2 regions of the Aeromicrobium sp. CF3.5 genome follow, and region 2 is predicted to be linked to the other one. Evidence: riboswitches for the same ligand, from Rfam matches in the RefSeq annotation. Region 2 holds a riboswitch; the other holds the start of a gene.
What was found. Region 2 has a riboswitch for thiamine pyrophosphate ahead of ACHAA3_RS08200 (ECF transporter S component). Riboswitches for the same ligand answer to the same signal wherever they lie in the genome.
Positions count from the first base shown of each region.

Region 1: another riboswitch for thiamine pyrophosphate. It lies ahead of thiO (glycine oxidase ThiO); the one in region 2 lies ahead of ACHAA3_RS08200 (ECF transporter S component).

Region 1 is NZ_JBIMEZ010000005.1:235,867-251,263, forward strand. Features, by position in the region: gene ACHAA3_RS11510 (MFS transporter) at 1-1,018, opposite strand, end outside; gene topA (type I DNA topoisomerase) at 1,139-3,889, shown strand; gene ACHAA3_RS11520 (hypothetical protein) at 3,931-4,539, shown strand; gene tmk (dTMP kinase) at 4,601-5,239, shown strand; gene ACHAA3_RS11530 (DNA polymerase III subunit delta') at 5,236-6,396, shown strand; gene ACHAA3_RS11535 (alpha/beta hydrolase) at 6,393-7,928, shown strand; gene ACHAA3_RS11540 (chorismate mutase) at 7,995-8,282, opposite strand; gene ACHAA3_RS11545 (SDR family NAD(P)-dependent oxidoreductase) at 8,341-9,144, opposite strand; tRNA gene ACHAA3_RS11550 (tRNA-Thr) at 9,277-9,352, shown strand; gene thiE (thiamine phosphate synthase) at 9,802-10,464, opposite strand; gene ACHAA3_RS11560 (thiazole synthase) at 10,540-11,325, opposite strand; gene thiS (sulfur carrier protein ThiS) at 11,329-11,565, opposite strand; gene thiO (glycine oxidase ThiO) at 11,562-12,737, opposite strand; TPP riboswitch at 12,706-12,813, opposite strand; gene ACHAA3_RS11575 (diguanylate cyclase domain-containing protein) at 13,096-14,013, shown strand; gene ACHAA3_RS11580 (pyridoxal phosphate-dependent aminotransferase) at 14,062-15,216, opposite strand; gene ACHAA3_RS11585 (NADH:flavin oxidoreductase/NADH oxidase) at 15,298-15,397, shown strand, end outside.
Region 2 is NZ_JBIMEZ010000003.1:276,020-291,416, forward strand. Features, by position in the region: gene ACHAA3_RS08170 (DUF2277 domain-containing protein) at 1-9, opposite strand, end outside; gene ACHAA3_RS08175 (MFS transporter) at 29-1,225, opposite strand; gene ACHAA3_RS08180 (N-acetyltransferase family protein) at 1,336-1,800, opposite strand; gene ACHAA3_RS08185 (NUDIX hydrolase family protein) at 1,797-2,339, opposite strand; gene ACHAA3_RS08190 (ankyrin repeat domain-containing protein) at 2,389-2,775, shown strand; gene ACHAA3_RS08195 (SDR family oxidoreductase) at 2,812-4,287, shown strand; TPP riboswitch at 4,294-4,403, shown strand; gene ACHAA3_RS08200 (ECF transporter S component) at 4,393-5,022, shown strand; gene ACHAA3_RS08205 (ABC transporter ATP-binding protein) at 5,043-6,485, shown strand; gene ACHAA3_RS08210 (energy-coupling factor transporter transmembrane component T family protein) at 6,482-7,171, shown strand; gene ACHAA3_RS08215 (MaoC family dehydratase) at 7,354-7,827, shown strand; gene ACHAA3_RS08220 (acyl-CoA dehydrogenase family protein) at 7,829-9,049, shown strand; gene ACHAA3_RS08225 (SDR family oxidoreductase) at 9,063-9,854, shown strand; gene ACHAA3_RS08230 (hypothetical protein) at 9,920-10,096, shown strand; gene ACHAA3_RS08235 (SGNH/GDSL hydrolase family protein) at 10,083-10,757, opposite strand; gene ACHAA3_RS08240 (hypothetical protein) at 10,820-11,206, shown strand; gene map (type I methionyl aminopeptidase) at 11,203-11,982, shown strand; gene ACHAA3_RS08250 (DUF222 domain-containing protein) at 11,979-13,208, opposite strand; gene ACHAA3_RS08255 (3'-5' exonuclease) at 13,400-14,140, shown strand; gene ACHAA3_RS08260 (hypothetical protein) at 14,169-14,633, shown strand; gene ACHAA3_RS08265 (hypothetical protein) at 14,737-15,397, shown strand, end outside.

The DNA.
Region 1 (15,397 bases), on a different contig from region 2:
TGCCGTGCCAGCCGATCGCCTCGCCGCGACGGTCCTCGGGCGTCAGCTCGGTGATCCACTCGGCTGCTGCGGTGAGGGTGGGTGCGCACAGAAAACCGGTGGGGATGACCGCCAGGGCGAGCGCCCACACGTTGCCTGCCAGTCCGACCGGGATGGTCGTCAGGCCGAGCGCGAGCAGCAGGTGGGTGGGCCGGTACGAGCGGTGCCACGCCCCGTAGAGCACCCCGCCGACCAGAGAGGCTCCGCCCCACAGGGCAAAGACCAACGCGATGGCTCCCGTGTTGTCGAGGGTCTCGAGCACCGCGACGATGCCCAGGTCGGTGGCGATGAGGGTGATGACCGCGCCGCCCGAGATGAGGAACAGGAAGCCGATCTGCGCTGACATCCAGGGCTCCTTCGTGGCTGCCAGCTCCTCGCCTCGCTGGGCGTCGGGGGTCTCGGCGACCGAACGCAACGGGGGATCGAGGCGCAGCAGCATGGCTCCGGCCGCAGCCTCGCTGAGGCCGATCGCGACCAGCGCCGCGCTGGCACCGAACTGGGTGACCACCAGGACCCCGGTGGCGGGGCCGATGATGAAGCTCGCCTCGGCCACCACGCTGTCGGCCGAGAAGGCCAGACGGCGGCGGTCGACCGAGACCAGCACGCTGAGCGCCTGTCGCATGATCGAGAAGATGGGTATGAGGAACAAGCCCATGCAGAAGGCCAGGGGCACCAGGAACACGAACGAGGCGAAGGCGGCGAGCGGGTACAGCACGGCCACCGCGACGACCGAGGGGATCACGGCTCGCCGTAGCCCGAGGCGGTCGATGAGTCGGCCACGCCACGGCGAGCCGATGCCAGCGCCGATCGTGGAGGCCGCTGCGACCAGGCCGGCCTGCGCGTAGGTGCCGTCGAGATTCTGCACCACGTGCAGGGTGAACACCAGCGGGGCCGCCAGGGCGGGGATGCGCGCGAAGAAGGCGGCGACGAACAGCGACCGGACGCGAGGGTCGCGCCACAGCACCCGATACCCCGACATATCCACCTGCTGATTCTGTCACCGTGGGGGGACAGTTCTCACCAGGTTCAGACCCGGGTGGTCTGAATGCTTGACAGCAGGCGTTAGCGTGTGCTGCGTCGGCCACCTAAGGAGCACCCGTTGACCAGCCTCGTCATCGTCGAGTCACCGAACAAGGTCCGCAGCATTGCGGGCTACCTCGGCGACGGCTATGTCGTCGACGCCTCCGTCGGCCACATCCGCGACCTGCCCCGGGGTGCCGACGAGGTTCCGGCGGCCTTCAAGGGTGAGCCCTGGGCCCGCCTGGGCGTCAACATCGACGACGACTTCGAGCCGGTCTACGTGGTCTCTGCGGACAAGAAGAGCCAGATCACCAAGCTGAAGAAGCTCCTCAAGAGCGCCGACGAGCTCATCCTCGCGACAGATGAGGACCGCGAGGGCGAGGCCATCGCGTGGCACCTGCTCGACGAGCTCAAGCCCAAGGTCCCGGTCAAGCGGATCGTGTTCAACGAGATCACCAAGGACGCGATCCTGCGGGCCATGGAGAACCCCCGCGACGTCGACATGGATCTCGTCGACGCCCAGGAGACCCGGCGCATCCTCGACCGCCTGTACGGGTACGAGGTCAGCCCGGTGCTGTGGAAGAAGGTGATGAGCGGCCTGTCCGCCGGTCGTGTGCAGTCCGTCGCCACGCGCCTCGTGGTCGAGCGCGAGCGCAACCGCATGGAATTCGCGATGGCCTCCTACTGGGACCTCGAGGCCACCTTCGACGCCGGTGAGGGCCACGACCCACGCGAGTTCCCCGCCAAGCTGTCGACCGTCGACGGCCTGCGCGTCGCCAACGGCAGCAACTTCGACAACGGCGGATCGCTGACCAGCGACAAGGTCGTGCACCTCGACGAGATCGCCGCGTCGGCGCTGGCCGACGGCCTGCACGACCAGCCGTTCACGGTGTCGTCGGTGGAGTCCAAGCCCTACACCCGCAAGCCGTACGCCCCGTTCCGCACCACCACGATGCAGCAGGAGGCGTCGCGCAAGTTCGGCTTCGGCGCTGCCCGCACCATGCAGGTCGCCCAGCGCCTGTACGAGAACGGGCTCATCACCTACATGCGCACCGACTCGATCACGTTGTCGCAGACCGCCATCCGCGCGGCGCGCTCGCAGGTCACCGAGCTGTACGGCAAGGAGTACCTGCCCGAGAAGCCCCGCGTCTACACCGGCAAGGTCAAGAACGCCCAGGAGGCGCACGAGGCCATCCGGCCCGCCGGCGAGACGTTCAAGACCCCGCAGCAGGCCAAGCTGTCCGGCGACGAAGCACGGCTGTACGACCTGATCTGGAAGCGCACCGTGGCCTCCCAGATGCGCGACGCAGTCGGTGATCAAGTCGCGATACGCGTCGGCGCACGGGCGAGTAGCGGAGAGGACGTTCAATTCGCGTCGTCAGGCCGCACCATCACGTTCTACGGATTCCTCAAGGCCTACGTCGAGTCCACCGACGACGACGCCACCGGAGACGACCAGCAGACCAAGCTGCCCAACCTGACCGAGGGGCAGACGGTCACAGCCGCCGACCTGGGTCAGGCCGGGCACCAGACCAAGGCGCGCGCCCGCTTCACCGAGGCCACGCTGATCAAGGAGCTCGAGGAGCGTGAGATCGGTCGTCCGTCGACCTACGCCTCGATCATCGGCACCATCCAGAACCGCGGCTACGTGTACAAGAAGGGCACGGCGCTCGTGCCGGCCTGGGTCGCGTTCAGCGTCATCCGGTTGCTCGAGCAGCACTTCGGACGTCTCATCGAGTACTCCTTCACCGCCGAGCTCGAGAGCGTCCTGGATGAGGTCGCCGGGGGCCGCGAGGCCCGTCTGCACGTGCTGCAGAACTTCTGGGCGGGGCAGGGTGAGAACAACACCGGCCTCAAGCTGCTGATCCAGAACCTGCCCGACATCGACGCGCGTGGTCTGGCCACGTTCCCGCTGGGTGACGACGTCAACCTGCGCGTCGGCCGCTACGGCCCCTATGTCGAGGGCCCTCCGTTCAGCACCGATGACGACGGCAAGCAGGTCCCCACCCGTGGCAACGTGCCCGAGGACCTGCCCCCCGACGAGCTGACCCTCGAGAAGGCCCGCGAGCTGCTGGCCACCCCGGCCGGCATGGAGAAGGAGCTGGGCTCTCATCCCGAGACCGGTCTCATGGTCACCGTCCGCAACGGCCGGTACGGTCCGTTCGTCACCGAGGCATTGCCCGAGGGCGCCAAGAAGGCCGACAAGCCACGCACGGCGAGCCTGTTCCAGACCATGTCGCTGGAGCTGATCACCCTCGACGAGGCCGTCACGCTGCTGACCCTGCCGCGCGTGGTGGGCACGGGCGTCGATGGCGTCGACATCACGGCCCAGAACGGTCGGTACGGGCCGTACCTGAAGATGGGCACCGACTCGCGCTCGCTGGAGAAGGAGGAGGAGCTCCTCACGATCACCGAGGAACGTGCGCGCGAGATCTACAGCCAGCCCAAGACCTACGGGCGACGTGCGGCCAAGCCGCCGCTCAAGGAGCTGGGCGAGGATCCGGTCAGCGGCACGCCCGTCGTCGCCAAGGACGGTCGCTTCGGCGCCTACGTCACCGACGGCGAGTACAACGCCACGCTGCGCAAGGACGACGACGTCGAGACGTTGACGCCCGAGCGGGCCTACGAGCTGCTCGCCGAGCGACGCGCCAAGGGCCCCGCCAAGAAGGGCGGCAAGAAGACCGCCAAGAAGACGACCAAGAAGGCCGGGGCGAAGAAGACCGGCGCCAAGAAGGCTCCGGCCAAGAAGGCAGCGACGAAGAAGACTGCAGCGAAGAAGGCCCCGGCCAAGAAGGCCGCCACCAAGAAGGCCCCGACCAAGACGTCTTGAGGCGTTACACCAGTTCAGCAGTCCAGGTCCGAGGGGGATCGATGAAGCGCAGGGGACAGGCGGCCGCGGTCGTCATGCTGTGCGGGTGGCTCGTGGCCTGCGGATCTGACGCGACCGACGACCCGGCACCGAGCGCCAGCTCGTCCGAGGACGACGTGACGGCCAAGATCGTCGCGGACGAACCGCCCACGGACGTCGTCTGGAAGCCGTCGGCGGTTCCGTCCGGCTGGAGACAGCTGCAGACCGAGCAGGGCTCGGCGCAGTGGCAGGTCGGAGACTCCGCGTGTGTCGTCGGGATCCAGCAGCCGGCTGGTGTCGGATCCGACGACACCCCCACCGACGACGAGATCGCGGACCAGCAGGTGCAGCAGATCGGTGAGGCCCTCGGCGGGTCCGGCGATCTCGACGTCACCGAGAGCACCGTCATGGTGCCGGCCAGCGTGGAGGGTTCTTCGGCGCAGGTGGAGCAGAAGTTCGTCGAGCGCTCCTTCCGATCCGGCGATGAGGCCCAGGGTCTGCTGCGCGCCCACCGGTACGGCGACTTCGCGCTCATCGCCTACACCGCCTGCGGCAACGGCGACTACGAGGAGCAGTTCTCGGCGAGCATCGAAGGTTTCCTCGACTCGCTCACGGTAGTGCTCACCTACTGAGCAGGTGGGTTCGACAACCGTCCGGCTGGGCCAGTCGGACCCGCCCACTAGGCTCGCCCCCATGCAGCCGTACTTCGCCGACTCCGGGGTGTTCATCGCCCTCGAGGGTGGTGAGGGAGGCGGCAAGTCCACCCAGTCGGCCCTGCTCCTCGAGTGGCTGGAGAGCCTCGGTCACCGGGTCGTGCTGACTCGAGAACCCGGTGGCACGGCGGTGGGTGCGCAGCTGCGCTCCATCGTGCTCGGCCACGAGACCGGCGACCTGTCGCCGCGCACCGAGGCCCTGCTCTACGCCGCCGACAAGGCCGAACACGTCGACTCGGTGGTGCTGCCGGCGCTCGAGGCGGGACACGTCGTCATCACCGACCGCTATGTCGATTCGACGTTGGCCTATCAGGGCGCCGGACGTGCTCTGGCCGTCGAGGAGGTCGAGCACGTCGCTCGCTGGGCCACCCGTTCCCTGCGCCCGCACCTCACGGTGCTGCTCGACGTCGATCCTGAGCTGGGTCTCACCCGGTTCGAGGGTGCCGATCGCATCGAGGCCGAGCCGCTGGAGTTCCACCGCCGTGTGCGCGAGGGCTTCCTGAACCTCGCGGCAGCCGACCCCCAGCACTACCTCGTGGTGCCTCCCGGCGGTGGCCCCGACGACGTCCACGCGGCGATCCGCCCGGCCGTCGAGCCGTGGTTGGAGAAGCGCAGATGACTGCTGTCGCCCGGGCCACGGTGTGGTCCGACCTGGTCGGGCAGGCTCCGGTCGTGCAGACCCTGCAGGCTGCGGTCGCGTCGGCGTCGGGGGAGGGCCGCTCCATGACCCACGCGTGGCTGTTCACCGGCCCGCCGGGGTCGGGCCGGTCCAACGCCGCCCGCGCCTTCGCCGCCGCCCTGCAGTGCGACTCCGACGGGTGCGGTCACTGTCAGTCGTGCACCACGGCCCGGGCCGGCAGTCATCCCGACATCACGGTCATCAACACCGCTGGACTGTCGATCGGTGTGGCCGACGCTCGTCAGCACGTGCGAGGGGCCGCCCTGCGTCCGGCGGTGGGACGGTGGCAGATCATGATCGTCGAGGACGCCGACCGGCTCACCGAGGCGGCTGCCAACGCGCTGCTCAAGGCCGTCGAGGAACCGTCGCCGCACGCGATCTGGATGCTGTGTGCGCCGGCGCTCGAGGACGTCGTCATCACCATCCGGTCGCGCTGCCGGCCGGTGCTGCTGCGCACCCCGCCAGCTGCCGACATCGCCCGACTGCTGGTTGAGCGCGACGGCATCGACCCCGACGTTGCCGAGGCAGCCGCCGCTGCCTCGCAGGGTCACATCGGACGGGCCCGGGGGCTCGCGCGCGACCCTGCAGCCCGGCAACGCCGGCGCGACATCTTGTCCCTGCCCTCTGAGCTGCGCACCATCGGCGACTGCGTGACCGCGGCGCATGCCGTCGTCGAGGCCGCCACGGCCCACGCCTCCGGCCTCGCCGACACCTCTGAGGCCGACGAGCTGTCCGACCTGCGTCAGACCTGGGGTGTGGAGGAGCGTGGCCGCCGCCCCGCTGGCTATGCCGGTGCCCTGTCGTCGATGGAGAAGGACCAGACCAGGCGCCGCAAGCGGCTCGCGCTCGACTCCATCGACGGGGTGCTGCTCGAGCTGTTGTCGCTGTGTCGCGACGTCGTCGCCTCGCAGCTGGGCTCCGGCACCGGTTTCGTCAATGCCGACGCCATCGACCAGATCGCGGCACTCGCCCGCTTGTGGACCCCCGAATCGACCATCCGCACGATCGATGCGATCGTGAGCTGTCGCGACGCGCTGGCCGCCAACGCGGCCGCACCCCTGGCCCTCGAACGCATGATGTTGGAGCTTCGCTCATGACCCGAACCCGTCTCGTCGTCATTGCTGCCGCGTCTGTGGCGGTGGTGCTGGTGGCGATCGCCGCCGTCTTCGTGGGCACCCGTGCCGGTGGCGGGGAGTGGGAGCCGCCCCAGGCCACGGGCGAGGCGGTCGATGCGTCGCTGGCCAGCTACTACGAGCAGGATCTGGAGTGGACTGACTGCGGCGACGCGCAGTGCGCGCGGGTCACGGTGCCCATCGACTACGAGGACGCCACGGGCGACACGCTCGAGCTCGCGGTGAAGGTCTATCCGGCCGGCGACTCGGACGCGTCGAGGGCGGTCTTCGTCAATCCCGGTGGACCCGGCGGATCGGCGCTCGACTTCGCCGACTCCATGTCCACCCAGTTCGGCTCCTCGGTCCTCGACGCCTACGACGTCGTCGGTGTCGACCCGCGCGGTGTCGGCGAGAGCACGCCGCTGGAGTGCCTGTCGGACGCAGGCTTTGACGAGTTCACCCAGACCGATCCCGATCCTGACGACCCGGCGGAGGTCACGGCACTGCGTGAGAGCCTCACCGACCTGGGTACGGCCTGCCAGGAGAACTCCGGCGAGCTGGCCGCGCACGTCTCGACCGAGGAGGCCGCGCGGGACATGGACGTCGTGCGGGCGCTGCTCGGCCAGGACGAGTTCGACTGGTTCGGCGCCTCCTACGGCACCGTGCTGGGCGCCACCTACGCCAACCTGTTTCCCGACACGGTCGGGCGCATGGTGCTGGACGGCGCGGTCGATCCGCTCGAGGACAGCATCGAGGCATCGCTGGGACAGGCCACCGGATTCCAGCGAGCCTTCGACGCCTATGCCGCGTACTGCGTCGATCAGGGCGACTGCCCCATCGGCTCGTCGATCGAGGAGGCGCGCACGACCGTGGCGGACCTCCTCGAGCAGCTCGACTCCACGCCGATGCCCACCGGGGTCGGTCGAGAGCTCACCGAGGGCCAGGCGTTCTACGGCCTGGCGCTGCCGCTGTACAGCGAGCAGACATGGGACGTCCTCACCCAGGCGCTGCAGCAGGCGGTCGTGGACGGCGACGGCACCACGATGCTGCTGCTGTCCGACGCCTACTTCAGCCGCGACACCGACGGCTCGTACGCGGGCAACATCGGGCAGGTGATCTACGCGATCAACTGCCTCGACGAGTCCGAGCAGCCCGACCTCGAGACGGTCCGCGATGCGCTGCCGCGCTTCGAGCAGGCGTCGCCGGTGTTCGGGCGGTCGTTGGGATGGGGGGCGCTCGGTTGTACCGACTGGCCGATCCGTCCCAGCAACCCTCAGGAGCCGGTGCCCGCCGAGGGCGCCGCACCCATCGTGGTCGTCGGCACCACACGCGATCCCGCCACCCCCTACGAGTCAGCGGTCAAGCTGGCCGACCAGCTCTCCTCGGGCGTGCTGCTCACCCGCGAGGGCGACGGCCACACCGCCTACAACTCCGGCAACCAGTGCATCGACGACACCATCGACGCCTACCTGGTGGACGGAACGGTCCCGGAGAACGACACCACGTGCGAGGAGTAGACCAAATTTTGTGACGTAGATCGTCACTTCCTGGTTCAGGAGTGACGATCTACGTCACAAAATTTGTCAGCCCCGGATGGCCTCGTGGTGGCGGATGACCTCATCGATGATGAAGTTCAAGAACTTCTCGGCGAAGGCCGGGTCGAGGTCGGCATCGTCGGCGAGGCTGCGCAGCCTCGCGATCTGACGTGACTCGCGGTCGGGGTCAGCCGGCGGCAGGTCGTGCTCGGCCTTGAGTCGTCCCACCCGCTGGGTGTACTTGAACCGTTCGGCCAGCACGTGCACGAGCGCGGCATCGATGTTGTCGATGCTCGCGCGGATCTGTTCCAGCTCGGTCTGCACGTCGTCGTCCACGCCCCGATCCTAGGTGGCCCGCGACGAGTTGAGGCAGTCCCACACGCTCGGACGTCGCTCAGGACTTCGCCTGGCGTGCGTCTCCGAGCCTGCGCATGACACGCAGCAGGGGCAGTCCGGTCGAGGGAGCAACGTCGACCGTGCGCACCAGGGCACCGCGCCAGCGCGGCACGACCCGGAACACCTGCCGGCTGTCCAACAGGTCGAGACCGGCAGCGGCGACCTCGTCCGCGTCGAGCGGCCTGGGCCCGGAGAACAACATGGCTGCACCGGGGTCCTTCTCCCGTGACGTCACCATGTCGGTTCCGACGACATCGGGGCACAGCGCCTTGACGGTGACGGGTAGACCAGCATGACGCAGGTCGCCCTGCAACGAGGTCGTGTACGACAGCACGGCCGCCTTGGTCGCGGCATACATCGCGAGTCCCGGCACGGGCGTCAGCGCGGAGATGGAGGCGACGTTGAGGATGCGGCCGCCAGCGGTGCCCATCTGGGAGATCGCGGCGGAGCAGCCGCCCATCACACCACGGACGTTGACGTCGAGGATCGTGGCGAGCTCGTCGTCGGTGCTCTCCCAGGCAGGTCCGGCGAACAGCACACCCGCGTTGTTGACCCACACCGCGAGCCGCCCGTGCTCGCCGGCCATCTCGGCGACGGCGCGACTCGAGGCCGGATCGCGAACGTCGTGCGAGATCCCGACGGCACCCCTGCCGATCTCCACAGCAGCCTGCTCTGCTGCGACGCCGTCGATGTCGGTCAGCACGACCCGGTGGCCCTGATCGGCCAGGCCTCGGGCGAAGGCCAGCCCGATGCCGCGGCCTGCTCCGGTGACGACGGCCGTGGTGGTGGGGGGAGTGGTCATGGACGCAGCGTAGACGCGGACGGAGTACTTGTCCCGGCCCTCGCGACCGCAGTGCGGCGGCCAGTTCGTCGCGATGGCAGGCAGTGGGTAGACTCGATTCCGGTTCGGCGGGCGATCCCCGCTGGACCGTTGGCCGCCTTAGCTCAGTCGGTAGAGCGTTTCACTCGTAATGAAAAGGTCGTCGGTTCGATTCCGACAGGCGGCTCCACGAATTCATGTGGAGCCCTCGTGCTTGGCTTGCCCTCACGTGCGCCGGGCGCGTTCAGCCGCACACAGCGCGATCGTCGGCGTTACCCACGTAGCGGATGTCCTGGTCCGCCGGGGCGCTGGACGAGTGATCGGCCCGTGCCTCGATTCTCCCGACCTCGGCTCCGCACGAGCCGTAGGCATCATGTCGGTGCGCCGCAGATCGTGGATCGGCGACCGCGACCCAGCGTCGGCCAGTCCGTTGACCGCTGGAATGAGGGCCCGTGGAGTTGCCCACCGCGGTCGGTGGTGACCAGAAGATCGGTGGTGCCCCGTCGCGCGCCATGCCGAGCAGGAGCGGCACCAAGTGATCGGCAATCGGCGTCGGGTCTTGCCCGACGTGGGCACCGTGACACTGTGGCCCTCGTCTGGCTGCGCTGTCTCCGTTTCGCTTCGTGCTGGCAGCTCGGATCAGGCCGAGGCGTCGAGCCGTGAACGCAGCCTGCGGGCCGCGGCCTCGGGATCGTCGGCCTCGGTGACCGCGCGCACGACAACAATGCGTGTGGCTCCGGTATCCATGACCGAGCCGAGTCGTGCGTTGTCGATCCCCCCGATCGCGAAGACGGGCTTGACCGGATCGCACGAGACGACCTGGCGCAGCGTGTCGAGACCGACGGCAGCGCGACCGGGCTTCGTCGGCGTCTCCCACAGAGGGCCAACGCAGAAGTAGTCGACATCGCTGTCGGCCTCGGCGGTCGCGGCCTGCTCGACGCTGTGCGAGGAGCGTCCCAGCAGCACGTCGGGACCCACGAGGGTGCGTGCGTCGGCCACGGGGAGATCGTCCTGCCCGGTGTGCAGGATCTGCGCGCCGGTCAGCGTGGCGAAGTCGGCACGGTCGTTGACGGCGAACAGCGTCCCGGCCTCGTCGCAGATGTCGCGCACGTCGTCGAGGAGGGCGAGCTCGTCGCGAGCCGCGAGCGACTTGTCGCGGACCTGGACGATGTCGACACCGCCTGCGATGGCCGAGCGCACCAGTGCGACAAGGCCGGCCGGGCCCTTGCTCGCATCGGTGCACAGATAGAGGCGCGCTTGAACAAGACGCTGTCTGGCTGAGGCCACGGTCGAGTCACTCATCCCGTCAGTCTGCCCGACCGAGACACGCCACGCGCCGGCCCCCGCAGTCGTGCAGGCCGAGGTGGGAGCCGCATCTCAGAGCGCGAGGTCGAGGTTGGCCCGCCCGTCCGGTGACGACGACGCAAGAGCCTCGTCGCGTCGGGGTATGCGCCCCGCCCCAAAGGCCAGGCGCCCGGCCTCGACGCCCTGCTTCATTGCCAGGGCCATGCGGACCGGATCGGCGGCCCGGGTGACCGCGGTCGCGAGGAGCACGCCATCACAACCCAGCTCCATCGCCAGCGTCGCATCCGATGCGGTGCCGATGCCGGCGTCCAGGATGATCGGGACCCTCGCCGCTTGGGTGATCGCGTGGATGTTGCGCGGGTTGAGGATGCCCAGCCCCGAGCCGATCGGGGCGCCCAGCGGCATGACCGCGGCGCAGCCCACGTCCTCGAGCTTGCGCGCGATGATCGGATCATCGTTCGTGTAGGCCATCACGACGAAGCCGTCAGCGACAAGCTGCTCCGCCGCCTTGAGGAGCTCCACCGGGTCGGGGAGCAGCGTGATGTCGTCGGCGATGACCTCGAGTTTGACCCAGCTCGTCGCGCAGGCCTCGCGCGCGAGCTGGGCGGTGAGGACAGCCTCCTTGGCCGAGAAGCAGCCGGCTGTGTTCGGCAAGGCCTTGATGCCGTTGCGCTCGAGCACGGCCCAGACGGATTCTTCGTTGCCGGCCTGCACGCGGCGCATCGCGACAGTGGTGAGCTCGGTCCCGGAGGCGAGCAACGCCTCCTCCAGGCCGAGCAGGCTTGCTGCGCCGCCCGTCCCCATCACGAGCCGCGAGTCGAAGCTGACACCGGCGATGCACAGCAGATCATCGGTCATGGGTCAGCCTCCCTGGACGGCGCGGACGATCTCGACGTGATCCCCGGCGCGGAGAGACGTCGTGCACCACTGCCCGCGGGGGACCACCGAGTCGTTGACGGCGACCGCGACTCCGCGAGGCCTGCCGTCGTCGGCGCACCTGGCCGGACCGGACGACAGCTCGATGACGATCTGCTCGAGCGAGGTGTCGGGCGCGAGCTGGCGGGCCTCGCCGTTGATGTGGACGGTCAGTGCGGTCATCTGGTCTCCTTCGTGCAGAATCTCATCGGGTCGGCTGTCGACCACAACTCGTCGAGGGGGCGCTGCGCGAAGATCGCGTCGCAGGCGTCGGACGTGAGGGCGGCCAGCAAGATGCCGTTGCGATAGTGGCCGGTGGCCAGAATCAGCCCCGGAGTAGCGGTCTGGCCGAGCAGTGGCAGGTTGTCCGGACTGCCCGGCCGGGCGCGCGCGGCGAGCTCGGCGATGGGTAGCTCGTCGAGGCCCGGAATGATGGCGCGCGCGTCGCGCAGCAGTCCGAAGACGCCACCGACGGTGGACTGCCGGTCGTCGGGAAGCTCTTCGGAGGTGGCCCCGATGATGATCTCGCCGCTGGGCCGCCACACGACGTAGACGGGACGTTGCTGCACGAGCCCACGCACGATGCGGGCTTCACCGATCCACCCTGCGTCGCGACCGTCGAGGCGGACGATCTGTCCCTTGACCGCACGTGTGGGAGCCTCGACCCCTTCCAGCGGGGCAACCAGTGCGCGAGTTGCATGTCCTGCGGCGACCACGACGCGGTCCGCCAGATGGGTGACTCCCTCAGTGTCGACAGCGCCGACCACCGCGCCGGCGGAGTCCGTGAGAAGCCGAGCCGCAGCGACCGAGAACGTCGTGACGCCGAGCCGGGCAAGGTTCTCGCGCAGCGCCCGGTGGAGGGCACGCGGGTCGACCTGGTGGTCGCCCGGGACCCAGTAGGCGCCTGCGATCCGGGGTCCGAGCAAAGGCTCGCGGTCGCGTGCCCCGGCGACGGCCAGCTCTTCGACCTCGAGTCCCCAGCGTCGCTGGACCTGACACAGCCGGTCCAGCTGTTGGGCATCGCCCACGTCATAGGCGACGGAGAGGATCCCGCTCGTGCAGAAGCCGATGTCCATGCCGGAGGCGTGCTCGACCTCGGCCGCGAATGCCGGCCACCGGGCTGCCGACGCCACGTTGAGCCGCACGAGGTCGTGCTCGCCGAAGTCGGCTTCGGTGACAGGCGCCAGCATCCCCGCCGCGGCGTAGGAGGCACCCGCACCCGGATGCGGGTCCAGGCAGGTCACCGCGAGGCCTGCGACCCGCGCCCGCCACGCGGCGATGGCGCCGACCACGCCGTGGCCGATCACGAGTACATCGGTGCCGGACAGCACCATCATCGCTCCCTTCGCTGGCATGATCCAGATCAGGTTCAGCGGTCGGCGTATGTGCCCTCTCAGCCCCGATCGTCCCCGGGCTCCCGCGCGCCGCCCACCCTACGCCGCGAACATCCGGTCTGGACACGCCCAGTCATGACGGAGGAATGCTCCACCCATGGTTTCGGACGGTGTCCGTGAGGGATGCGGGGTGCACGTGACGACCACGACGAACGACACGCGGCGGGTCCGGGCAGCGGGTGGGCAGTCCTGGCAGCACGCCGCCGAAAAGGCCCTGCAGGGTGGTCAGAAACGTGACATGGTAAGCACCGCGAGATTGGAGGTAACGGTGCACGGACCTCGCACGAGCAAGACCGTCAGGTCGGCGTCGTTTGCCTTGGTGACTTCACTGGCTGCTGCGGTGGTCGCGGCCACAGGGGTCCTCGACCTCCTCACAGGATCGGTCAACGTCTCTACTCGGTGGACCATCTTGATCATTGCCCTGGCCGTGACGGCGGCGGGCCTGCCGGCCGCGCTCGGCGAACGGTTCCCACCGTGGGCGGCGCTCGCCGCGTGCTGGCTGTTCATCGGGGTCACAGCCCTGCAGACCGCGCAGGCCGCCGACGTCACCATGGCGGTGAACAACCTCGTGCTCTACCCCATGATGAGCTGCTACCTGGGGTGGTTCTTCGACCATCGAACCGCTCGAACCAGCGTCGCCGCGATGTTCCTGCTGTCTGGATCGGCTGTCTGGATCGGCGGCATCGGGAGCCTGTTCGCGACCTGGGCGAACCTGGTACTTGCGTCGACCTTCTGTCTCGAAGCCGCCCTGTACCTGCGCGCGAAGCTGGACCGGCAGATTGAGACCGACCCACTCACCGGCGCGCTGAACCGCAACGGGCTTGCCTCACGGCTCAGTCACGAGCTCGCCGACACGGCCCGCACGCGCGCACCCCTGGCGGTCGTGGCCATTGACCTCGACGGGTTCAAGGCAATCAACGATCGGTTCGGGCACGCCGCCGGCGACCAGATGTTGATCGTCATGGTGGCACACCTCGAGCACGCCACACGTCGCCGTGACTCGATCGCTCGCACGGGCGGCGACGAGTTCGTGCTACTTCTCCCGAACACCACTCTGACACGGGCCAAGGACCTGCTCGACCGCCTCCAAGTCGATTCGAGTGTCCCCTGGACGTACGGCCTCGTCGAGGCCCAACCATCTGACACCGAGGAAAGTCTCATTGCCCGGGCCGACGGCGACCTGTACCTGCATAAAAAGCCCCAAGAGTTCGACACGTCAATCGATCCCTTGCACTAGCAGCCGCAGAGCCTGTTCCGCGGGGGCTGGTCGAGTGATCGCTGCCGGCTACGGTCGCAGGGCCTGAAGCCGCTGGAGGGCCTCGTCGATGACCGATTCGGTCTTGCAGAACGCCCAGCGCACCAGCGGCCGCCCGGCCTCCTTGTCGTCGTAGAACACCTGGTGGGGGACCGCCACCACGCCGCAGCGCTCGGGCAGGGACAGGCAGAATTCCAGGCCGTCCTCGAAGCCCAAGGAGCGGATGTCGGTGGTCGCGAAGTAGGTGCCATCGGGCACGAACACGTCGAATCCGATGTCGGCCAGTCCGGCGCACAGCTGGTCGCGTCTGGCCTGCAGGGTGCGGCGGAGATCGCCCGTGATGGCCTCGGCGTCGTCCAGGGCGGCCGCGATCGCGGGTTGCAGGGGCGATCCCGACGTGAAGGTGAGGAACTGCTTGGCGCCCGTCATGGCGCGCACCAGACCGGCCGGTCCGCTCGCCCAGCCGACCTTCCAGCCGGTGAACGAGAAGCTCTTGCCCCCTGAGCTGATCGTCAGGGTGCGCTCGGCCATGCCGGGCAGGGTCGAGATGGGAATGTGCTCGACGCCGAACGTGAGGTGCTCGTAGACCTCGTCGCTGATCACGATCAGGTCGTGCTCGATCGCCAGGTCGGTCACGGCAGCCAGCTCGTCGCGGGTCAGCACCGCGCCGGTCGGATTGTGCGGCGAGTTCAGCAGGATCGCGGTGGTGCGTTCGGTGACCGCCGTGCGCAGCTGGTCGATCGGCAGGCGGAAGTCCGGAGCCCGCAACGTGACGGGTCGTCGGACCGCGCCGGCCATCTGCAGCATTGCGACGTAGGAGTCGTAGTACGGCTCGAGCACCACGACCTCGTCGCCAGGATTGATCAGACCGAGCAGTGCGGCGGCGATCGCCTCGGTCGCGCCGGTGCTGGCTGCCACCTCGGTGTCCGGGTCGAGCTCGATGCCGTAGAGGCGCCGCTGATGATCGGCGATTGCGACCCGCAGCTCGGGAACGCCGGCGCCTGGGGCGTACTGGTTGCGCCCCGACCGCAGGGCCTCCACAGCGCGGTCGATCACGCTGTCGGGACCGTCGGTATCCGGAAAACCCTGCCCGAGGTTGACCGAGCCGGTCTTCAGAGCGAGTGCGGTCATCTCCGCGAAGACCGTCGTGCCGAGTCCGTCTAGGCGTGCCGCAGGTGATCGCATGATGGTCCGAGCCTACGTCCGTGCCGCGCTGATCTGGTGAAGCCGGGGAAGCGATTGCGCCGGTGTGCGGTTGCACCCAGCATGAGCCTGTTGTTCGAGCCCCTGACCCTTCGCGGCATGACCACCGCCAATCGGATCTGGCTGGCGCCGATGTGTCAGTACAGCGTCACGGCGCGCGACG
Region 2 (15,397 bases):
GCGGCACATGTCGCGACGCTACGACGATTCAGCGGCCGGCGGAAGCCTCATCGCGCACCGGCACCAGGGCGATCGCGGCGAGCGGGAACACGGCAACCAGGGCGAAGGCCCAGCCATAGCCGAGTCCGGTGATCAAGGCGCCCACGACCGGCGGGACGATCGCCGACACCAGGTACTGACCGGTGTTCTGGATGCCCATCGCACGCCCGGACCAGAACGGACCGCCGATCTCGGCCACCGCGGTGAATGCCAGGCCGTTGGGGGCGACGGTCACCACGGTGGCGAGGACGATCAGGGCGATCGCGACCGGCGTGGCCTCGGTCGCGCCGAGCAGCAGCATGGTCGCGGCGGCGATGATCGCGACCTGGCGCAACGGCACCAGCCGACTGCCCGCGCGGTCCGACCACGCCCCGACGCCGATGCGGCCCGCGGCTCCGAGCAGCTGGGTGACCGCCACGAGGATGCTGGCCCAGTGCGTCGTCCAGTCCTTGGTGTCGATCAGCCAGACCAGCATGTAGGTCCAGACCGTGAACTGCGGCACCACCAGCATCATCGAGACCAGGTGGATGCGAGCGAGCCGCCGATCTCCGCGATACGGGCTGGCCAGGTGTTGCTGCGACTCGGCAGCGGCACGGTCCGGGCGAGGAGGGTCGACGATCAGGACGGCGCAGAGGGCGGTGCCGACGGCGCAGGCGCCGGCGATCACGAGCAGCGTCGTGGTGAGGCCGCGTGCGGCGACGAGGTTGGGCACCAGCACGGCGGCCAGTCCGACACCCAGCGGCAGTCCGGTCTGCCGGATGCCCATGGCGAAGCCGCGCCGGTGCGGCGGGAACCAGCCGACCACGATGCGACCGCTGGCCGAGTTCGTGCTGCCACCGGCCGCTCCTCCGATGAGCAGGAACGCGGCCAGGGCGACCAAGGAGTCCGACCACGCCGCGGCGAGGGCCGCGAGAGTCACGAGACCCAGGCCGGTGACCATCGAGAACCGCTCGCCCAGCCGGTCGACGACGATGCCCCATGCGAACAGCGTCAGCGTGATGCCGAGCAGGGGGGCCGAGGCGACGAAGCCGGCCTGCACGAGGCTCAGCCCCCGCTCACGCACCAGGTAGGGAATCAGGAACGGGGCGGCGTTGACGAACAACGTGCCGGCGATCTGTCCGGTCATCGACACCGCGAGCATCAACCACCGGTTCGGCGCCGGGGTGGTGGGAGCCTGGTCGGACATGGTGGATTCACCGTACTGATCGCCGGCCGGTCAGCCCGGGGGCGGTGACGCTGTCGGCCGTCGGACTTCCCGGACAGGGCCACCGCTTCGGTGCTCGGAACGGGTTCGCTCTAGAGGTACTTCTTCATCCCGACGTGACTGGCGTCGTAGCCGAGACGCTCGTAGAAGGCATGGGCGCGGGTGCGCGCCCGGTTGGACGTCAGCTGGATGCGCGCCGCTCCGCGTGCTCGGGCGGCGTCCTCGATGTGCGTCATCAGGGCTGCGCCGATTCCCTCGCCGCGACGAGCCGCTGCGGTGCGGACCGCCTCGACCTGGCAGTACAGGCCGCCGTCGGACGCGAGCATGCGCATCCACGTCACCTGCGCCGTGCACACGACAGTCCTGGAGAGCGCGGGGTCATCGACCTCACCGACCAGCATCTGTTGGTTCGGATCGGCGGTGATCTCGGCGAGTGCGGCCCGCTGGTTCTCGGTGACGTGATCGGGCTCGTCGAAGTAGTGCTGCGAGTCCTCGACGGTCAGCGCCAGGATCGCCTTGAGATCTGACGGACCTGCCTCGCGGACCCGGAGGGTCACGCTGGGAGTGCGCCGAGGTGGGCCAGGGCCTCGCGGACGAGCGCGCCGCGGCCGCCCTCCATGTTGTCGAGGATCTCGCGCCGCATCAGCTCGTCGGGGGTCAACCAGCTGAGCTCGAGCGCGTCCTGGCGCGGAGCGCAGTCACCGGTGACCGGCACGACGTAGGTCAGCGCGACCGCGTGCTGTCGCGGATCGTGCAAGGGCGAGACGCCAGGCAGCGGGAAGTACTCGCCCACCGTGAACGGGACGGTGCTGACGGGGAGCTGCGGGAACGCGGTGGGTCCGAGATCCTTCTCGAGGTTGCGCATCAGCGCCTCGCGCACCGACTCGCCGTGCATGACCCGGCCCGAGACGAGCGTGTGCGTCATCTCGCCGGTCGCCGATCCGCGCAGCAGCACGCCGACGGACTCGACCAGGCCCAAGGAGTCGACGCGCACGGGCACGGCTTCGACGTAAAGGATCGGCACGCGCGAACGCGTCTCCTCCAGGGCGATGTCGGAGAGCCAGCCGGGATTCGGGTCAGGGGTGCGCACGGACATGCAGCCATCATGGCTCACGCCCACACGTCAGCCCCATAGGCTCGGGTGCGTGAGTGACCCCGAAGACCTCGACCCGCAGCTGGTCGAGCTGGCCCACCAGGTGCTCGACCTCGCTCGCACCGGTGACACCGAGTCGTTGGCCGAGCTGGTCGACCGGTCCGTGCCGGCGGACCTGACCGGACCCGACGGCAACACCCTGCTGATGCTCGCGGCCTACAACGGACACGCCGCGACCGTGCAGGCCCTGATCGATCGGGGGGCCGACGTGGACCGCCTCAACGACCGCGGCCAGTCGCCCCTGGCCGGCGCGATCTTCAAGGGCGAGGACGCCGTGGTGGCCGTCCTGCTGGCCGGTGGAGCCGACCCCGACCACGGTTCCCCGTCAGCTCGGGACACCGCAGCGATGTTCGAACGGAACGATCTGCTGCCTCGGTGACCTGCGGGCTGACCGCGTGTCCCGTTGACTGAGGACATGACGCGAAGCCTGGTGACCGGAGCGACTGGCTACGTGGGTGGGCGGCTCGTGCCCGAGCTGCTCGCCGCCGGGCACGACGTGCGCGTCATGGTTCGCGACCCGCGCAAGGCCCAGGCGCGCGACTGGGCTGATGACGTCGAGATCGTCCGGGCTGACGCGGCGCACGCCGACGAGGTGCGACTAGCCCTCCAGGGTGTGGACGTCGCCTTCTTCCTGCTGCACTCCATCGGCGCCGGTGAGGACTTCGTCGCGACCGAGCGCGCTATCGCCGAGACCTTCGCCGCCGAGGCGGAGGCGGCAGGTGTCCAGCGCATCGTCTACCTCGGCGGCATGGATCCCGAGGCCGAAGAGCTCTCCGAGCACCTGCGATCGCGCCACGAGGTCGGCACGGTCCTGCTCGCGTCCAACGTGCCGACCGTCGTGCTGCAAGCCGGCGTCGTCATCGGATCGGGTTCTGCGTCGTTCGAGATGCTGCGCTACCTGACCGAGCGTCTGCCGGTGATGATCACTCCGAAGTGGGTGCACACCGAGGTCCAGCCGATCGCGGTGCGCGACGTCCTGCGCTACCTGGTGGGCTGCGCCGACCTGCCCGCTGACGTCAACCGCGCCTTCGACATCGGCGGCCCCGACGTGCTGACCTACTTCGAGATGATGCAGCGGTACGCCGCCGTCGCGGGCCTGCCCAAGCGTCGCGTCCTGCCGGTCCCGGTGCTGTCGCCGGGGCTGTCCAGTCACTGGGTCGGGCTCATCACGCCCGTCCCCGCCTCGTTGGCCAGGCCCCTGGTGGAGTCGCTGAAGAACACCGTGGTGGCCACCGACGACGACATCTTGGGCTTCGTGCCGGACCCGCCGGAGGGCCTGATCGGATTCGACCGGTCGGTCGAGCTGGCGCTGACCAAGATCCAGAATCTCGACGTCCCCACCCGGTGGACGTCGGCCTCCACCGTCGGAGCGCCGTCGGAGGGACTGCCGACCGATCCCGATTGGGCTGGCGGCTCGCTCTACAAGGACGAGCGCACCCGCGAGGTCGACGCCTCGCCGGCGAATCTCTGGACGGTCATCGAGGGCATCGGCGGTCCGAACGGCTGGTACTCCTGGGCGCTGGCGTGGTGGGTGCGTGGCATCCTCGACCGCTTCCTCGGCGGCCCCGGCCTGCGCCGCGGACGCCGCAACGCCCGGAACCTCGTGATCGGCGACGTCCTCGACTTCTGGCGCGTCGAGGAGACCGACGACGCCACCCTGCTGCGCCTGCGGGCGGAGATGAAGCTGCCCGGCCTGGCGTGGTTGGAGCTGCAGGTCGGCTCGACTGAGGGCGGCACCACGACGTTCCACCACCGCGCGCTGTTCGCGCCCCGAGGCCTGCTCGGCCACCTGTACTGGTGGTCGATCCTGCCGTTCCACGGCATCATCTTCGGGTCGATGCAGAAGAACATCTCGAAGGCGGCCGAAGCGCTCGAGGAGAAGCCGGGCTAGAGTCGTGCCACACGACAGGGGAGCGCCACGCAGAGGGCGCTGAGAGTGCGGATCCGCCGCAGACCCTTGAACCTGCACCGGTTAGTACCGGCGAAGGGAGTCACGATGAGTTCTGCAACCACTTCACGAACCGCCCGCGACGCGATGAGCTATCGCACCATCGACCTGGTCACGATCGCCACGCTGGCGGTCGCGCTCGGTGTCACCTTCTGGGCCTGGGGCAAGGCCTACGCGGGCCTGTCCGGGCTCGCGGTCTTCTCCTACCCGCCCTCGGTCGGCCTGCTCGGCGGGCCGTGGCTGATGGCCGGCATCGTCGGGGGCCTGATCATTCGACGTCCAGGCGCGGCGCTGGCGACCGAGATCGCAGCCGCTGCGGTGTCCGGGCTGGTGCCCGGTGGCACCGAGTGGGGCATGAGCGTGCTGGTCTCCGGCTTCTGGCAGGGGCTCGGCGCCGAGCTGATCCTCGCGGTGTTCCTGTACCGACGCTTCTCGCTGCCCGTCGCGGCGATCGCGGGCGCCGCGGCCGGCGCCATCGAGTCGGTCTACGAGTGGTTCGCCTACTACGAGGGCGTCTTCTCCGCCTCGGACCGTCTGGCCCATCTCGGCTTCTTCGCGCTCTCCGGAGCCGTGATCGCCGGTGGCGGAGGCTGGTTGCTGACCCGGGCGCTGGCGAGGGCCGGGGTGCTCGATGCCTTCGGTCCCGGGCGAGACGTGCACGAACGGTCAGCGGTCTGAGCGAGTCTGGCACTGCCCGGATGGGCGAGTCCGGCACCGTCCGGCTCGAGGGATTCACCTGGCGGCCGCTCGGTCGTCGGGCACCGGTGATCACCGGGCTCGACCTACGGGTCGAACCCGGTGAGCGGGTGCTGCTTGCCGGCCCCAGTGGGGCCGGCAAGTCGACGGTGCTGCACGCGCTGGTGGGCGCGCTGGGCTCGACGCTGCCCGGCGATCTCGAGGGCACGGTGCGGGTGGGCGGCCGAGCGGGACTGGTGCCGCAGACTCCCGGCGACGCCGTGGTGGCCGAACGCATCGGGCGTGATGTGGCCTTCGGGCCGGAGAACCTCGGTCTGGGGCGTGATGACATCTGGCGACGAGTCGATGCCGCCCTCGAGGCGGTCGGTCTTCGACAGGGCCGCGACCACCCCACGTCGGCGCTGTCGGGCGGCGAGCTGCAGCGGCTCGCCCTGGCCGGTGTGCTGGCGATGCGACCCGACGTGGTGCTGCTGGACGAACCGACCTCGATGCTCGATGCCGAGCACGCGTCGTCGGTCCGTGACGCAGTGGCGCGCACGGTCGCCGACCGTGACGCGACCCTCATCGTGGTCGAGCACCGCCTCGAGCCGTGGCTCGACCTCGTCGATCGAGTGGTCGTCCTCAGCAGCGACGGCACGGTGATCGCCGATGCCGACCCGCAGCGATTCGTGCGCGAGCATCGTGAATCCTTGGGACGTGCCGGTGTCTGGATGCCGGGTCTTGACGCGCCGATGCCGGTGACGATCGACCCCGCGCAGGTGGCACCGCACCGCAGGGTCGAGGCGATCACCTGGAGCGACCTGACCGTCGACCTGCGATCACGCTCGATGCGCGGCGCGACCACCACCCGTGCGCTCGACCGCGTCGATGCGCGGCTCGATCCGGGACGACTCACTGCCCTGACCGGTCCCAGCGGTGCGGGCAAGTCCACCCTCCTGGCCGCATTCGGCGGCTTGGTGAAGCCGGTCTCCGGTGTCGTCACCGGGCCGGAACCAGCACTGCTCGATCGTCGGACGCGAGCCCTCGCTGCCGATGTCGGCTGGGTTCCGCAGGTGCCGGAGCACGGGTTCGTCGCGACGACCGTGCGAGCCGAGGTGGAGGCGACGCCGGGCCGCCTGGGCCGCGCGGTCGACACCGAGGCGCTGCTCGACCTGCTCGGTCTGACACACGTCGCCGGATCGCACCCCTATCGGTTGTCCGGGGGAGAGCAACGACGCTTGTCGTTGGCCACGGCCATCGCGCATCGACCGGGCCTGGTGCTGCTCGACGAGCCGACCGTCGGCCAGGACCGGCTGACGTGGGCGGCCGTCGCAGGTCTGGCGACCGCTGCTGCCGCGGGGGGCGCCATCGTCGCGACGTCGACCCACGATGTCGACTTGATTGCCCTGGCCCACGACCAGGTCGAGCTTCTCGCGGGGGTCAGAACTGGACGGGGAGGGGCATGAGGAGCCAGCTCGCTCGGCTCAATCCGTTGGCCCTGCTGTGGGTGGGATTCGCGTCGCTGCTCGGGTCGTTCGCGATCCGCGACCTTCCGTCGGCGGTTGCGGGGGCTGCGGCCTACGCGATCGCCGGCGTCCTGCTCCTGCCGAGCTGGCGGTATCCGTTGGCCTGCCTCGCTCTGTGCGGGATCTCCTCCGCGCTGGTGGCCTACTCGGCATGGCGCCTCGGCAACGCCGACTACGCCCCGGTCGCCGCACTGCGCATCCTGGTCCTCGCCTGGCCGGGCGCTGTCATCATCGCGTTCATCGATCCGTCGCGGCTGGGCGACTACCTGGCCCAGCGGCTGCGGGTCCCGGGCCGGTTCGTCGCCTCCTTCGTGGCGGTGGTGCAGCGGATGACCGACTTCCAGTCGGCGCACCAGCAGATCTCGCGGGTCCGGCGCGTGCGCGCGTTGGGGCCCACGGGCCTGACCGGGCCGGTGCGCCACGCCGGCTCGATGACCTTCGCGATGCTCGCGTCGGCGCTGCGCGGCGCCGGAACCATGTCGATCGCGATGGACTCACGTGGCTTCGCCGATGCGTCGCAGCGCACCTGGGCCGAGCCCGCGCCCTGGTCGCGAGCCGACACCGTCGCGATCGTCATCGCCACGGCACTCGCTGCCGTCCCTTCGGTCGCCCGCCTGGTCACGTAGACCCGCTGACGAGTCACGTAGACCCACTGACGAGTCACAGGGATGACTCGCCGCCCGGTCTGTGTGACTCGTCGCTGGTTCTACGTGACTCGTCAGCGGACTTGGGGATGGCGCGTGACCGCCGTCACCGGTTAGAGTGCGAACTAAGCAAGCGCTTAGTCCACACTTACCGGAGGTACCTCATGGCCCGCGTGTTCGACAGCCTCGACGACTTCATCGCAGCAGCCGGCGAAGAGCTCGGCACCAGTGACTGGGTCACCGTGACCCAGGAGCAGATCAACACCTTCGCCGACGCGACCGGTGACCACCAGTGGATTCACGTCGACCCCGAGCGTGCGGCCGACGGTCCCTTCGGCACGACGATCGCGCACGGCTACCTGACGCTGTCCCTGCTGCCGGTGTTCAGCGCCCAGATCTACGACGTCAAGGGCCTCGCGATGGGCGTCAACTACGGAGCCAACAAGGTCCGTTTCCCCAACCCCGTGCCGGTCGACTCGCGCCTGCGCGCCACCGCCACGCTCAAGGAGGCTGCCGAGATCCCCATCGGCACCCAGGCCGTCATCACGTTCGTCGTCGAGCGCGAAGGCGCCGAGAAGCCGGCCCTGATCGCCGAGGTCGTCTACGTGATGGCCGGCGACAAGCCGAAGGACGCCTGACATGGACTTTGCTCACGACGCCAAGACCCAGGACCTCATCGAACGCATGGAAGCGTTCATGGACGAGGTCGTCTATCCGGCCGAGCCCGCGGCCAAGGAGCAGATCGAGGCTGCCCAGACCAACGACACGTGGAGCTTCCCGGCGGTCGTCGACGACCTGCGAACCGAGGCCCGCAAGCGCGATCTGTGGAACTTCGCCCTGCCCGGAGCGCCGGAGGAGGGCGGCCTGACCAACCTGCAGTACGCCCCGCTGGCCGAGATCACCGGTCGCAGCATCCAGATCGCACCGGCGGCGCTGAACTGCTCCGCGCCGGACACGGGCAACATGGAGGTGCTGCACATGTTCGGCACCGACGAGCAGAAGCAGCAGTGGCTCCGTCCCCTGCTCGACGCCGAGATCCGCTCCGCCTTCGCGATGACCGAGCCCGACGTCGCCTCCTCGGACGCCACCAACGTCGAGCTGTCGATCGTGCGCGACGGTGACGAGTACGTCATCAACGGTCGCAAGTGGTGGATCACCGGTGCGATGAATCCGGACTGCAAGGTCTTCATCGTCATGGGCAAGACCGACCCGTCGGCCGCACGGCACCGCCAGCAGTCGATGATCCTCGTCGAGCGCGACACCCCCGGCCTCGAGATCCTGCGCGGGATGCAGGTGTTCGGCTACCGCGACCGTGATCACGGCGGCCACGCTGAGATGCGTTTCACCGATGTGCGCGTCCCGGCCGCCAACCTGATCGCCGGCGAGGGCGAAGGCTTCGCGATCGCGCAGGCCCGACTCGGGCCCGGCCGCATCCACCACTGCATGCGCTCGATCGGCCTGGCCGAACGTGCGATCGAGCTGATGTGCCAGCGGGCCTCCGAGCGCGTGGCGTTCGGCAAGTCGCTGGCCGAGCAGGGCGTCGTGCGCGACTGGATCGCTGAGTCGCGCCTGCGGGTCGAGCAGCTGCGTCTGCTCTGCATGAAGGCCGCCTGGTTGATGGACACCCACGGCAACAAGGCCGCGCACACCGAGATCCAGATGATCAAGATCGCAACCCCCAAGACCGTCGAGTGGATCATCGACAAGGCGATCCAGACCCACGGGGCCGGTGGCCTCAGCCAGGACTTCCCGCTCGCCGAGATGTTCGCGGGCATTCGCACCCTGCGGTTCGCCGACGGCCCCGACGAGGTGCACAAGAACGCGCTGGCCAAGTCCGAGCTCAAGAAGCACCTGCGCTGAAGGAGGTAGGGAGATGAGAATTACCGGCATCTCAGCCGTGGTGACCGGCGCGGCGGGCGGCATCGGGGCCGCCGTGGCTCAGCGCCTGCTGGAGCACGGCGCCGCGCAGGTCGTCCTCACCGACCTCGACGAGGGCCGCCTGTCCGCGACCGCTGAGCTGCTCGGCGAGCACGCGGTCGCCGTCGATGCCGACGTGACCACCGACGACGGCATCGAGAAGGTGCTGTCCGCTGCTGGTGGCACCCCCGATCTCTTCGTCGCCAATGCGGGCATCTTCCGTGGCTTCGGCCTCGATGCCACCGACGACGACTGGTCGGCGATCCTCGAGGTCAACGTGATGGCGCACGTGCGCGCCGCGCGGATCCTCGTCCCGCGCTGGCTCGACGCGGACGGTGGGTGCTTCGCCGTCACGGCCTCGGCTGCGGGCCTGCTGACCCAGCTGGGGTCGCCCACCTACGCGACCAGCAAGCACGCGGCCGTCGGATTCGCCGAGTGGCTGGCCGCCACGTACGGGGATCGGGGCATCCAGGTCGCCGCGCTGTGCCCCATGGGCGTGCGCACCCCCATGACCGAGAACGGCGACCTCGCCGAGGACGAGGGTGCGGTGGCGCACGGGTCGGTGTCCACGGCCGGCGACATGATGGACCCGCTCGACGTCGCAGACTCGCTGCTCGAGGCGATCGAGTCGGGTCGCTTCCTCGCCCTCCCGCACGAGCAGGTGGGCACGATGTACGCCCACAAGGCCGCCGACCCAGATCGCTGGCTGACCGGCATGCAGCGTTACCGTCGGTCACTCGAGGGTTGATCGGTACACGCTGGCGCTAGGGTGATCGCACGGAGTCCTGGGTCACACCACGCGGGGGAGCGGGCATGCAGGTCGAGGTCGAGCACGCGAAGCTGGTGCTGGCGATGCGCCGACTCGACGACCTGGCCACGCGGATCGAGAGCGAGTCGAACCGTGCCAGCGGCTCGGGTGGCTGTGCGGTGACGTCCACGGTCCGACAACGAGCTCGTCCCATGAACGGCGCTGCCGTCAGCGTGCGGTGACGGCTTCGCGCATGACCTGGGCCATGGCGGCGTAACCGGCGTCGTTGGGGTGGAAGTGATCCTGCGCCACGCGGCCCTTCCAGCTCCGCAGGCGAGGATCGCGGAACTCCGCGGTCACCAGGTGGCTCGCGCCGGTGACCTGCCGGTTGAAGTCGGTCGAACCACGGCGCCCGCCCGGCATGGTGGCCACGACGGTTCCGCTGGGCAGACGCTCGATCAGGGCTGCGAGATCGCGAGGGAGCGTGCTGCGCGCCCGCCGGTTGAGCAGGTCGTTGCTGCCGATCATCACGGTGACCAGATCGGGTGCGACGCCGAGAGATTCGAGGGCCGGCACCTGACGCTCCAGCAGGTCGGTGACCAGGCCGCCCGAGACGGACAGGTTGACGAGCCGGTGCTCCGGCAGGTCTGCGGCGACACCGGTGGTCCAGCCGCGGTCGAAGGCGCTGGCTCCGATGCCCTGGGTCATCGAGTCGCCGAGCGCGACCCACAGCGGGCCATCGGCGGTGAGTGCGCGTCGGTTGTGGTCCTTCCACGCCCGGGCGTAGGGCTCGACCTGGGCCTGCACCTGGCGTACGCCACGTAGAAACAGTCCGGCCGTGGAGATGAACGGACCCGGTGACCGACCGCTGAGATTGGAGTACTCGAAGGTCGTCTCGTCCACGGGTTCAGTCAACCAGCCGCACCCACGCCGTGCCGTTCTGCAGCGCGGACTAGCCTGAACCGGTGACCGACACCGTCTCCACGCGCCCCACGTGGCTGCTGCTCGTGCTGATCGGCACGGTGGGCGTGTGTGCCCTCTACGCGGTCGACGTCATCGCCGCGGTCAGTGGCGGTCAGCGAGCCGGGCTGCGCGTCGCCGCCCTGGTCGGGGCCGTGCTGGTGGCTGGTGCCACCTATCAACGGTGGGGTTCGGTGCCCGCCCGCACTCCCGCCCATCACGCGATGGCTGCGGCCGGCCTGCTCGGCGGCGCACTCATCGCCTCGTCGAGCTTCTCGGCGGCAGCCGGCGTGTTCGGCAATGCCGTCACTGGCGCCTTGGGCTGCGTCGCCATGCTGGTGGCGCTGGTCGCTGCCCGCGTCACTGTTTCTGAGACGAAGGACCTTCGATGATCGAGCTGCTCACCCCCACCCAGGTCGACGAGATGCGTCCGGCCGGACGTTTCGTCGCCGATGTCCTGACGAAGGTGTCGGCCGCCGCTGACGTGGGCGTCGACCTGATGGATCTCGACGCCCTCGCGCACGAGATGATCCGCGAGCGCGGCGCGGAGTCCTGCTACATCGACTACGCCCCCAGCTTCGGCAACGGCCCGTTCGGCAAGGTCATCTGCACGTCGGTCAACGACGCGGTGCTGCACGGCCTGCCGCACCCCTACAAGCTGCGCGACGGGGACCTGCTGACCCTCGACTTCGCGGTCTCGGTCGACGGCTGGGTGTGCGATTCGGCGGTGACGCTGGCGGTCGGCACCCCGCGCGAGGAGGATCTTCGGCTGGTAGAGCATGCCCAGGAGGCGCTCGACGCCGCGATCGCCGTGGCCCGGCCGGGCAACAAGGTCGGCGACATCAGTGCGGCCATCGGTGCGGTGGGCCGTTCGCACGGACTCAGCATCAACACCCAGTTCGGCGGCCATGGTGTGGGTCGCACCATGCACGGTGATCCGCACATCGCCAACGACGGCAAGGCGGGTCGGGGGTTCCCGCTCAAGCCGGGCCTGGTCATCGCGATCGAGCCGTGGTTCCTGCACACCACCGACGAGATCGTCATGGACGACGACGGCTGGACCATTCGCAGTGCGGACGGCTCGCGCGGCGCGCACGTCGAGCACACGCTGGCGATCACCGATGGTGACCCCATCGTGATGACAGACCGGTCCCACCTCGCCGGCTAGGGCCGATAGCGCTGGTTGCGTTGCCACCCGGTGGTGCCGGGTGCGCGGAACTCGATGATTCCGTCGTCGGCCTGGCGGAGGTGCCAGCGCTGGTGGTGAACGGTGCGATGGTGATGCGCGCAGAGCAGCACGCCGTCGGACAAATTGGTGGTGCCGCCGTCGGCCCAGGGCTGGCGCCAGTGGTGGGCTTCGGCCCATTCCGGTGGCCTGTCGCAGCCAGGGAAGGCGCAGCCGCGGTCTCGTTCGGCCAGGGCGATGCGTTGGGCCGGGGTGAACAGCCGCTTCTCGCGACCGAGGTCCAGCGGCAACGACGTGCCGCTGAAGACGGCCGGGATGAGGCCAGCTCGACAGGCGGTGAGTCGGGCCTCGGCCGCCGAGATGCGGGTGCCCGAGGACAGGGTGGCGGCGCTGAGTCCGGTGACGAGGGTGGCCAGATCGAGGCGAACCACGAGGGTGGGGCCGGTGCCCATCAGGTTGGCCGGGGTGAGGCGGCCCAGTGCTTCGGCGAACGCACGGCCGAGCCGTTGCGGGCTGGCGGCTTCGGTGGGCGTGTGGTGATCGCGGAGGTGCTCGCGTCGGGGAGCGGCCATCGCCTCGAGGGTGGCTTGTAACGCGTCGGCCTCACCTTCGGGGACGGTGAAGTCTCCCGAACGGGTGCCGTTGTGGTTGTCCCACATGCGGAAGGCGGCGCTGTTCCAGGCGCGCTTCTCACGGTCCTCGAGCCGCTCGTTCTCGTCGGCGTCGACGTCGGCGGGCTCCCTGAACACGTCGGTGACCCGGTCGGCCCGCCGTTGCAGGTCCTTGGCCGTGAGGGTCTTGGAGTCCGCGATGAGCTGAGCCTCGCACTGGTCCTTGATCTCTGCGGAGACGTCGAGGTCGCGGGTCGCGTCGGCGATGGTGCGGGCCTGACGCTCGGTGACCTCACCATCGGCCATCGCCTGCTCGACGCGACGCGCGCCCTGCAGGGCACGCCCCATGCGCACGGCTCGATCGCCCGCAGCGCGGTCTCCGCCGAACTCCTTGGCCAGCAATGCGCCCGTCGACGACGCCCCGGATCGCTTGGCCAGACCGGATTCGTCCAGCGCGCGGGTGGCCGTCGACTGGTGGGCCTTGATCCGGGACTCGACGCGCATCAGCCGGGTCGCCAGATCCTTGACCATCTCGTCGTCGAGACCGTCCCACGCGCCGATCGGCATTCCATCGAGCGCACGCTCCAGCAGTTGCACACCCACACCCAACGGGTGCGGTAGAGCCACCGGCTGCGCTGTCATGAGTCCCCCAACGGTTCGAACGTATGTTCGAGTATAGTTGACAGGCGTGACCCGGTCAAGAGGTTCGCACCGCCTATGTGGACATTTCTATCCAGCTTCATCCATCGCGGCGCGATGTGAGACTAGCTGTGCCTAGGGTGAAGTCTGTGAGCCCGTCGTTTGCTGTGATCGATGTCGAGACCACGGGCTTGGTCCCGGAGCGAAGTGACCGCGTCGTCGAGATCGGAGTCGTCCTGACCGATCCTCTCGGCCGCATCGAGTGGGAGTGGTCGAGCCTGATCAACCCCAGGCGCGACATCGGACCGACGCGCATCCATGGGATTGCGGCGCGCGACGTGCTGGCCGCTCCTGAGTTCAGCGACATCGCCGATCCCTTGCTCGACGCGCTGCGTGGCCGCGTCGTCGTCGCGCACAACGCGTCGTTCGACATGAGGTTCTTGCACGCCGAGCTCGATCGGTCGGGGTACGGGCTACCTGCGCGACCCGAGGCGTTGTGCTCGATGAAGTGGGCGGGCCGCTACATCGGGGCGGCCAAGCTGGCGCACTGCTGCGAGGCGGTCGGCATCGAGCTGTTGGATGCGCACTCCGCCCTCGGTGACGCCCGGGCGACGGCAGGACTTGTCGCGTGGCTCACCCGACAAGGTGCCCGGGACCCGGAGTGGATGGACGACACGCACCGGTCGCTCGTTCGGATGGCCCACCTCCCGGATGCCGGGGCAGGCGCCACGTGCGGCTGGTCGAACGGCTGCCAGCGAACAGCCGGCCGAGCACGCCTGGCTCGACACGATCCTCGCCAACGCCTGGATATCGGGCGCTTCCGATGTAGAAGCGTCTTATCTCCTCACTCTCGATGCCGCACTGCTCGACCACAGCATCTCGATCAGTGAGGGCCAGCAACTGATCGAGGCCGCCAAGGTGATCGGCCTGGCCCCAGCGCGCATCGAAGGCCTGCACCGAGACCACCTGGATTTCCTTGCCGAGGAGGCGTGGTCCGACGGAGTGCTCACCGACGATGAACGATCAGACCTCGATCGGGTCGCCCACGCACTGCGTCTCTCCACCGACGATGTCGCGGATGCCCTCGGCCGAGCCGAAGCGGGACACCGTCATGGCGATCACGTCTCTGCTGCGGAAGCGTTTCTGCGTCTGGGGGATCGCGTGGTCTTCACCGGTGAGATGGTGCGTCCGCGTGCTGACTGGGTTGAACGAATCGTCGCGGCCGGCCTGGCCTCGGGCGGCGTCACCAAGTCCACCCGGGTGCTGGTGACCTCCGACCCCGACTCCATGAGCGGCAAGGCTGCCAAGGCTCGGTCCTACGGAGTCCCTGTCGTGGACGAGGCGGCCTTCGATCGGATCTTCTCCGACTACCTCGGCCGGTGACCTGACGTGGTGCGATCAAATCCGCCCCGGTAGACCCCGCGGGCCGCTACTATCACCTCGACCGGTGGAGTGGCCATCGTCCGCACTGCACGATGGGACCGACATGACGGCATTGTCTCGCCGCTTCACGAGCCTGGCTCTGGCGGTCTCCGTCGGCGCGGCGAGCGTCGGCCTCGCAGCCCCGACCCAAGCGGCCCCGACCCAAGCGGTGCCCGGTGACGACGTCACGATCACGACGACCGCCGACGACGTCACGTACTCCGACGCCGACCTCGCCGACGAGTCGACCGACACGGTCCGTGGCACTCTGCGGGTCGCGTTCGTCGAGAGGCGCACCACCACGGGGTCTACCGACGTCCAGCTCGTCTTCGCCATCGTCACCGCACGGGGCGACACGGTGCCGATCGAGCTGGCCGAGGATCTGCCGACCGATGCCGCCAATGGCGCCATCGAGGCCGAGGTCGTCGACGACAGCTCTGCCGCCCCGCAGGTTGCCGAAGCCGTGGTGGAGATCCCGCCCGATGACCAGGAGCCTGCATCCGCGGGACGCGAGCACCGGGCCTTTGTCGCGACCGTGGCCAAGACCGGCTCCTTCTCCACGGGGGCAACCATCCGGTCGACGTACGATGACTCGGTCCTGCGCGAGTGGGTCACGGAGTCTGGCGGTGCCATCACGGACTTTCGGGTGGCCGAGGTCAGGTCGCTGCCCCCGGCCTCGACGACTCAGTCGGTTGCCTCGCTCTGCGCGATGGACGACCCCGACA